2 regions of the Stenotrophomonas sp. GZD-301 genome follow, and region 2 is predicted to be linked to the other one. Evidence: riboswitches for the same ligand, from Rfam matches in the RefSeq annotation. Region 2 holds a riboswitch; the other holds the start of a gene.
The links. A riboswitch is a leader RNA that binds a small molecule or an ion and turns the genes downstream of it on or off. The one in region 2 is predicted to bind glycine.

Region 1 (4,511 bases), on a different contig from region 2:
AGGCTGGCCAGCGGGAAGGCCGCCAGTTCGCGCGGATAGGCGTGCGCCCACTCGCTGGCCGAGACCGCCGTGGCGGTGTGCGGCGCATTCTTGAGCGGGTTGTCCTCGCGGTCCAGGCGGCCGTCTTCGATCGCGGCGATTTCTTCACGGATCTGGATCATCGCGTTGATGAAGCGATCCAGTTCGTGCAGCGATTCGCTTTCGGTCGGTTCCACCATCAGCGTGCCGGCGACCGGGAAGCTCAGGGTCGGGGCGTGGAAGCCGAAGTCGATCAGGCGCTTGGCCACGTCCTCGGCGGCGATGCCGGAGGTCTTCTCCAGCGGACGAACGTCCAGGATGCACTCATGTGCCACCAGCCCGTTGCGGCCGGTGTACAGGGTCTTGAAGTGCGGGGCCAGGCGCTTGGCGATGTAGTTGGCGTTGAGCAGCGCGACCTGGGTCGCCTTGCGCAGGCCGGCGGTGCCCATCAGGGTGATGTACATCCAGCTGATCGGCAGGATCGAGGCGCTGCCGAAGCTGGCCGCGCTGACCATGCCCACATCGCCTTCGCCGCCCAGCACCTTGGGCAGGAACGGCGCCAGGTGCGACTTGACCGCGCACGGGCCCACGCCCGGGCCGCCGCCGCCGTGCGGAATGCAGAAGGTCTTGTGCAGGTTCAGGTGCGACACGTCCGAGCCCCACTTGCCCGGCTTGGCCACGCCGACCAGGGCGTTCATGTTGGCACCGTCGGTGTACACCTGGCCGCCGTGCTTGTGGATGATCTCGCAGATCTCGACGACCTCCTCCTCGAACACGCCGTGCGTGGACGGGTAGGTGATCATCAGCGCGGCCAGGCGGTCGCTGTACTTCTCCGCGTTGACGCGGATGTCCTCGAGGTCGACGTTGCCGTTGGCATCGGTCTTGGTCACCACGACCTTCATGCCGCACATCTGCGCCGAGGCCGGGTTGGTGCCGTGCGCCGAATCGGGGATCAGGCACACGTCGCGGTGGTCATCGCCGCGCGAGCGGTGATAGGCGCGGATCGCCAGCAGGCCGGCGTACTCGCCCTGCGCGCCGGAGTTCGGCTGCAGGCTGACCGCGTCGTAGCCGGTGCACTCCACCAGCATCGCTTCCAGGCCGTCGATCAGTTCCTTGTAGCCGGTGGCCTGGTCGGCCGGGGCCAGCGGATGGATGTTGGCGAACTCCGGCCAGGTCACCGGGATCATCTCGGCGGTGGCGTTGAGCTTCATGGTGCAGCTGCCCAGCGGGATCATGGTGCGATCCATCGCCAGGTCCTTGTCGGCCAGCGAACGCAGGTAGCGGAGCAGTTCGTGCTCGCTGTGGTGGGTGTTGAACACCGGGTGGGTCAGGAAGGCGCTGGTGCGCACCAGGCCGGCGGGCAGCGCGTCGGCGGTGGCGGCGTCGAGCGCGTCCACGTCGACGTTCGCACCGAACAGCTGGCCGAGCGCGACGATGTCGGCACGGGTGGCGGTTTCATCCAGGCTGATGCCGACCGCTTCGCTGTCGATCGCGCGCAGGTTGATGCGTGCGGCCGCAGCCTTGGCATGGATTGCCTTGGCGTCGATGTCCTTGATGTGCAGCGTATCGAAGAAGTGCTCGCCGACGTTGACGCCGGCGCCGCGCAGCGCGGCGGCCAGGATGCTGGCCAGGCGATGCGTGCGGCGGGCGATGCGGGTCAGGCCGTCCGGGCCGTGGTACACCGCATACATCGAGGCCATCACCGCCAGCAGCACCTGCGCGGTACAGATGTTGGAGGTGGCCTTCTCGCGGCGGATGTGCTGCTCGCGGGTCTGCAGGGTCAGGCGGTAGGCGGCATTGCCCTGCGCGTCGACCGAGACACCGATCAGGCGGCCCGGCATCGAGCGCTTGTAGGCATCGCGGCAGGCCATGAAGGCGGCATGCGGGCCACCGAAACCGAACGGCACGCCAAAGCGCTGCGAGTTGCCGACCACGATGTCCGCGCCCCATTCGCCGGGGGCGGCGATCAGGGTCAGGGCGAGCAGGTCGGTGGCCACGGCCACCAGGCCGCCACGGGCGTGCACGGCATCGGCCAGCGCCTTGTAGTCGCCGATATGGCCGAAGGTGTCCGGGTACTGCAGCAGCACGCCGTAGGCTTCCGCTTCCAGCGCCTCGGCCGGGGTGCCCACACGCAGCACGATGCCCAGCGGTTCGGCGCGCGTGCGCAACAGTTCCAGCGTCTGCGGGTGCACGGCGTCGTGCACGAAGAAGGTGTCGGACTTCGACTTGGCCGAGCGCTTGGCCAGCGTCATCGCTTCGGCGGCCGCAGTGGCCTCATCGAGCAGCGAGGCGTTGGCGATTTCCATGCCGGTCAGGTCGGCGCACAGGGTCTGGAAGTTGATCAGCGCTTCCATGCGGCCCTGCGAGATCTCGGCCTGGTACGGGGTGTAGGCGGTGTACCACGCCGGGTTTTCCAGCACGTTGCGCAGGATCACGTTCGGGGTGAGCGTGCCGTAGTAGCCCTGGCCGATGAAGGTGCGGAACACCTGGTTCTTGTCGGCGATGGCGCGGATCTTGGCCAGTGCCTGCACCTCGGTCAGCGACTCGGGCAGGGCCAGCGGTGCCGGCGACTTGATCCCGGCCGGGACGATCGCATCGGTCAGCGCGTCCAGCGAGGCGTGGCCGACCACGTCGAGCATCTGCGCGATCTCGGCGTCGTTCGGGCCGATGTGGCGTTCGACGAACGCGTGGCTGTGTTCAAGCTCGCGCAGGGAAGGGGTGTTGTTGGACATGGCTGGCATCTCGGAGAGTGGGCACGCACGTTCGGAAGGCGGCCGGGCCGTGGCGCGAACAAGCGCGATCCACCGGACCCTGCGGTCTTCCTGGGTGCCCCTCTGTCCTTTTGCCTGAGAGTTTAAAAGCGCGCATCTGCGTGCTTCGTGCCCCTTCGGCGCCGGCACTCGCCGGTCTCTCCAGAGTTTTGGTACGGGTGGTATCGGGCCTGAGCGATTACGGGCGTTGCGCCTTCGGCAGCGGCTGGTTCAAAACACCTGTCCGCTTCTCCCACCATGTAGCCCGGCAATTATAGCCCAGCGGCCTGATCCGCTGCGTCCCTACGCCACATGAATACGGGGTGGTATGGGCGCCCGAACGGGGCCGTGGCGATGGTGCCCGGCCGCACAAAGGCCTATCATCATGGGATCCTCGTATTCATCTGGCGCCGCCCGTTCCGGGCTGGCGCCCGCCGTGCGTTCGCGCATGGCCCAGACGGAAGACCGCATGACGCCCGCCTCGCCCTCGACCCGCCGCCTGGCCCTGCTGCTCGCAGGCCTGGCGATGTTCGGTCCGTTCTCGATCGACACCATTTTCCCGGCCTTCCTGCTGCTCGGCGAACGCATGCAGGTGGACCAGGTCGCGGTGCAGCAGACCATCAGCGTGTACCTGCTGTTCTATGGCCTGATGAGCCTGGCCCACGGCCCGCTGTCGGATGCGTTCGGCCGCAAGCGGGTCATCATCGGCGGGCTGGTGCTGTTCATCGGTGCTTCGGTGGGCTGTGCGCTGTCGCGCGACATGCCCACGCTGCTGGTGTTCCGCGCGCTGCAGGGTGTGACCGCCGGCGTCGGCGTGATCGTGGGCCGCGCGGTGATCCGCGACCTTTACCACGGTGCCGACGCGCAGCGCCTGATGAGCCAGGTGTCGATGATCTTCGGCGTGGCTCCGGCGATCGCGCCGATCATCGGCGGCTGGATTCTGCTCGGCGGCGGCGACTGGCCGCTGATCTTCTGGTTCCTGGTGGTGTTCGCGGTGGTGCTGCTGCTGGCCACCGGCAAGTGGCTGCCGGAAACCCATCCGGTGCAGGCGCGTACGCCGCTGTCGATGCGCGCGCTGCTGCGCAGCTACGCGCGCATGGGCTCGCACCCGCGGCTGCTGCGGCTGGCGGCGGCAGGTGCGTTCAATTTCTCCGGCATCTTCCTGTACATCGCCTCGGCGCCGGTGTTTGTGATGCAGCACCTGAAGCTGGGCGAGGGCGGCTTCGCCTGGCTGTTCATTCCCACCATCGGTGGCATGACGATGGGCTCGTTCCTGTCCGGCCGCATGGCCGGCCGGGTCGTCGCGCAGCGGCAGATCGCGATCGGCTTCGGCCTGTGCGCGCTGTCGGCGCTGCTCAACCTGGGCTATGTGCTGTCGGTGCCCCAGATCGCGCTGCCGTGGGCGGTGCTGCCGATCTTCCTCGGCGGCGTCGGCATGGCGCTGATCTTCCCGATCCTGGCGCTGGCGGTGCTGGACATGTATCCGCAGCAGCGCGGCCTGGCCTCGTCGATGCAGATGTTCATCCAGCTGATGATCAACACGGTCGTCGCCGGTGTGGTGTCGCCGATGCTCAGCAGCAACCCGCTGCACCTGGCGCTGGGCTATGCGGGCTTCTTCGCCATCGGTGCGGCGTTCTGGTACTGGGAGCGTCACTGCGAGCGTCGCGGCGAGGCCCTGCTGCCGCCGCAATGACGTCGGCGGCACGTCACGGTTGCGTTGCACGCAATCGTGGCGTTGCCGGC
Region 2 (4,511 bases):
TGTGCGACCACCTCCACCTTGGCGCCTTCGCGCAATCCGTCGATGCCTTCCACCACCACCCGTTCGCCGGCCTTGAGCCCTTCGCGTACCGAGACGCGCTCGCCGTCGGCCGGGCCGAGCACCACGTTGCGCAGGTGCGAGGTGTCATCGGCGGCGATCACATACACATAGGTGCCCTTGCTGCCGAACTGCACGGCGGCATTGGGGATCACCACCGCGTCGCTGCTGCTGACCTGCAGGCGGATGTTGACGAACTGGTTGGGGAACAGGGTTTCATCGGCGTTGGCGAACTGCGCGCGCAGCTTCAGCGTGCCGGTGGCGGTGTCGATGCGGTTGTCCAGGCTGGACAGCACGCCGTCGCCGAGCGCATGGCGCTCTTCGCGGTCCCACGCTTCCACGGTGAGCTGCGGGGTGGCGCGCACGGCGGCGACCACTGCCGGCAGGTCCGGCTCGGGCACCGTGAACAGCACGCTGATCGGCATGGTCTGGGTGATGGTGGCCAGCGGCTCGGTATCGCCGCTGCGCACCAGGTTGCCCACGTCCACGTTGCGCAGCCCCATGCGCCCGGCGACCGGCGCGGTGATGCGGGTGTACTGCAGCTGCAGGCGCGCCTCGTCCACCGCGGCCTGGTCGGTCTGGCGCCGGCCCTGCAGCTGGCGGACCTTGCTCTGCTGGTCGCTCAGCTCCTGCGCGGAGACGAAGTGCTTGCTCTGCAGTTCGACGTAGCGCTTGAGCTGGGTCTGGGCGTTGTCCAACTCGGCCAGGTTCTGCTGCTGGGTGCCCAGCGCACGCGCCAACTGCACCTGGTAGGGGCGCGGGTCGATCTCGGCGATCAGGTCGCCGGCCTTGACGTGCTGGCCCTCGCGGAACGCCAGCCGCAGCAGTTCACCATCGACGCGGCTGCGCAGGCTCACGGTGTGCAGCGGGGTTACCGTGCCAAGCGCCTTCAGCCGCACCACCAGGTCCTCGCGCACCACCGTGGCCACGCGCACCGGGGTGGCCGCGGCGGCGGGGGCGGCCTTGTCCGCCGGTGCCGGCGCGAACACACGCCAGGCGATCGCGCCGGCGGCCAGCACGGCCAGCAGCAACAGCGGTTTGAACAGACGGCGGGTACGTGACGACGGGGGCAGCGGGGCAGACATGGGGCATCCTGCGCGCCCACCAGCGGTTGGCGCGTCCATGAGGTACCGGCCCGTGGGGGCAGGCGAGACGAAGTGGGGATGTCTGGCGGGGCCGCGGATCGAATGCCGCAGCGTGGCTGGATGCCGTCCGCGAAGACGGGGCCGCTATGGTAACGCGCGATGCAGCTGCGCTCACATGACCTTGGTCATGTGTGCATCAACGGCTCAATGCACCTCGTCGCGGTACACGAACTTGGGCATTTCCCATTTGAAGTGGATCGCCAGCAGGCGGAACAGGAAACCGCCGCCCAGGCACCACAGCGTGGCCGCGTTGAGCGACATGCCCAGCTCCATCAGCACCAGCCAGGCCGCGCCGGTGAGCAGGGTGATCACCGCATACAGTTCCTTCTGGAAGATCAGCGGCACCTCGTTGCACAGCACGTCACGCAGCACGCCACCGAACGCACCGGTCAGCATGCCGGCGATCAGCACGATCGGTGCGGTATGCCCGCCCTCGCGCGCCACCGCACAGCCGATCAGGGTGAACGCAATCAGGCCCAGCCCGTCCAGCACCAGGAAGGTGCGGCGGAAGTGGTGCATCCAGCGCGCCACCCAGGTGGCGATCAGCGCCGCGCAGATGGTGAAGCCCAGGTACTCCGGGTGCTTCACCCAGCCCAGCGGGTAGTGGCCCAGCACGATGTCGCGAAGCGAGCCGCCACCGAGCGCGGTGACGCAGGCGATGATGACCACGCCGAACAGGTCCATGCGCCGCCGTCCCGCAGACAGTGCGCCGGTCATGGCTTCGGCGGAGATGGCGATGAGGTAGATCAGGGAGAGCAGCATGGGGGGCTCCGGACACGACAGGCGGGGACGGCACCACGCACGCCGCACGCCAGCGCGGTGCACTGTCGTGAGGGTGGGATACCGTTGCCGCTCCCGCTGTCCTTTTGCCTGAGAGTTCGGTGGCCAGGCCACGTGCCCCTTCGGCGGGTCATTGAAGACCTCTCTCCAGATCGGCGTGTCGGATGCATGGTTGGTGGCGTATCGAGCCACCGGCCTGAGCGATTATGGGAGCCTGCGCCTTCGGCGGGCGCCAGCGCGGCGCCTCTCTCCTGCATCCGGGGCGGATTCTAGCAGCCAGCGGCGCCGGTCCGGGGGATAATCCCGGTATGTCCGCTGAACCGCCCGCCTGCTGGTACCTGTACCTGCTCGAATGCCGCAACGGCAGCTTCTACGCGGGCATCAGCACCGACGTGGCGGCCCGCTTCCAGGCCCACCTGGCCGGCAAGGGCGCCCGCTACACGCGCGCCAATCCGCCGGTGAAGGTGCTCGCCATGCGCGCCTACCCCGACCGCGCGGCGGCATCGAAGGCCGAATGGGCGCTCAAGCGCCAGCCGCGCGCACGCAAGCTGGCGTGGCTGCAGTCGCCCTGAGCAGACCCACTGGTCGGCCACGCGATCCTGGCCGACAATCCCTGCAGACCACCCACCCTGGATTGCCATGACCCGCGATGTTGCGCTGTACCCGGAAGACGAAAACGGCGATGTGCTGTGGAACATGCTGCAGGACGGCGATGACCTGACCATTCCCCGCGAAGTGGACTTCGCGCTGATCTTCCCGACCGAAGACGTCGCCATCGCGTTTGCGGTGCACCTGCTGCGCAACGAGCAGAAGGTGTCGTTCTCCGCCCATGAAGAAGACGAGGACTTCCCGTGGCAGGTGGTGGTGCATCCGCTGATGATCCCGACCTACCAGAACATCGCCGGCTTCGAAGGCCTGCTGGTCAGCGAGGCGGTGTCCTACAGCGGCAAGGTCGACGGCTGGGGCTGCATGTCGCAGGCCAGCTGACCGCACGCCATCATCAGCAAGGAACGCACATGAGCGACATCGCAACGCAGCGGCAGGCGCACGCCCTGGCCGCGATAAAGCAGGCCATCGGCACCGAGGCCGCGGAGGACGGGGTCGACCTGTTCGTCAGCCATCATCGCGAGGAACTGCCGGCCAGCTACTGGCGGCAGTACCTGGGCCAGACCGAACCGGATACCGCCGGCATCATCGGCCTGCTCCAGTTCGCCTCGGCATGGGGTGAGGATGAAAGGGAGTACATCGACTTCACCCTGCCGGGCGACGTCACCCAGTACGTGCTGTCGGTCCATTTCGACGACGCGGGCGCGATCGACAGCATTTCGATGGAAAGTTGACGAGGACCGCCCTGGAACATCCGACACAAGGAGCAGTGAGCGTCATGACGACGATGGAAGAAGGAGCCGGCGGATACCGCATCGGCGCGAAGGAAATCGATGCCGTGCTGTGCCGCGACGCGGCGGTGCGCTACGACTATTTCGTCAAGCGCGTGGCCGATTGGGAGGAAATCTGGAGCCTGCGCAACGCGGGCGGCTGGGTGGCGGCGGCCACCGATACGGGCCAGGAGGTGCTGCCGTTCTGGCCCTTCGCGGCGTTCGCGCAACGGGCGGCCACCGGACCGTGGGCCGACACCGCGCCCGCGCCGATCGCGCTGGAGGCGTTCCTGACGCGCTGGCTGCCGGGCATGGCCGCCGACGGGCGGCTGGCCTGTGTGCTGCCGGCGGGCGCTGACCGTGGCGCCACGGTGGACCCGCTGCACCTGAAGGCGGACATCGAAGCAGAGCAGGAGCGACTGCAATGAGCGGCGCGTCGGGTGCCGCCCCACGCGGGTTCTTCGCGCGCCTGTTCCGCCGCCGCGAGTATCTCCAGCACCCGGAACTGGGCCGGCTGGAGCTGATCGTGGGCGCGGGCAACACGGGTCACTGGATCCAGGACAACGACGACGACGACGGCGTGCTGGCCAGTTTTGAGACCGTCGGCAACGCGCCGCCCACCGCCGCGCAGGTTGCGTTCCTGCGCCGGATCGTCGGCGATCCTGCATTGATCCTGGACGACGTGCAGGCGGTGATCGCGCCGGCCTATGCACAGTACTTCGGGGAGCCGCTTCCCCGTGCGTGGCCGTTGTCGATGCGGCTGTGCGCGGTGGGCGTGCCGCTGGACGCCGATCCGGCCAATCCGTGGGACCTCAGCCTGGAATCGGAACAGGGCGCGATCTTCAACGTGGGATTCCGCAACGGCACGGCGGTGATCGACGCCATCGACGACTGAAGGGGGGGCGGGTACAGCGCCCGGTGGGCACCGGGCGCTGCAGGGGTGCTCAGTGGATGTAGTTGCCGAGACTGAATGAGTTGTGCTCGTGCAGGCTGGCGCCAGCCGCAACCGAGAGCATGAAGTCCCGGTATCCGGGTTCTTCGTCGAAGCGCTTGGATACAAGCTCCTGCAGGCGGATCAGTTCGCGAGCGCTTTCGGCCCAGTCATCTTGGACTTTCCGGCATTTTCTTCTGCTGGTGGATGGCGACGTCCACC

Region 1: it holds a riboswitch for glycine, as region 2 does, so the genes downstream of both, gcvP (aminomethyl-transferring glycine dehydrogenase) here and ACO6VK_RS19425 (trimeric intracellular cation channel family protein) in region 2, are expected to answer to the same signal.

What each region holds. Positions count from the first base shown of each region.
Region 1 covers NZ_JBMOWY010000013.1:67,574-72,084, forward strand. Annotated here, with positions in the region: gene gcvP (aminomethyl-transferring glycine dehydrogenase) at 1-2,759, opposite strand, end outside; glycine riboswitch at 2,843-2,944, opposite strand; gene ACO6VK_RS03760 (multidrug effflux MFS transporter) at 3,238-4,461, shown strand.
Region 2 covers NZ_JBMOWY010000081.1:5,577-10,087, reverse strand. Annotated here, with positions in the region: gene ACO6VK_RS19430 (MdtA/MuxA family multidrug efflux RND transporter periplasmic adaptor subunit) at 1-1,142, opposite strand, end outside; gene ACO6VK_RS19425 (trimeric intracellular cation channel family protein) at 1,347-1,964, opposite strand; glycine riboswitch at 2,053-2,143, opposite strand; glycine riboswitch at 2,164-2,246, opposite strand; gene ACO6VK_RS19420 (GIY-YIG nuclease family protein) at 2,291-2,554, shown strand; gene ACO6VK_RS19415 (ribonuclease E inhibitor RraB) at 2,622-2,969, shown strand; gene ACO6VK_RS19410 (DUF2004 domain-containing protein) at 2,999-3,322, shown strand; gene ACO6VK_RS19405 (DUF2750 domain-containing protein) at 3,367-3,786, shown strand; gene ACO6VK_RS19400 (hypothetical protein) at 3,783-4,253, shown strand; gene ACO6VK_RS19395 (hypothetical protein) at 4,303-4,511, opposite strand, start outside.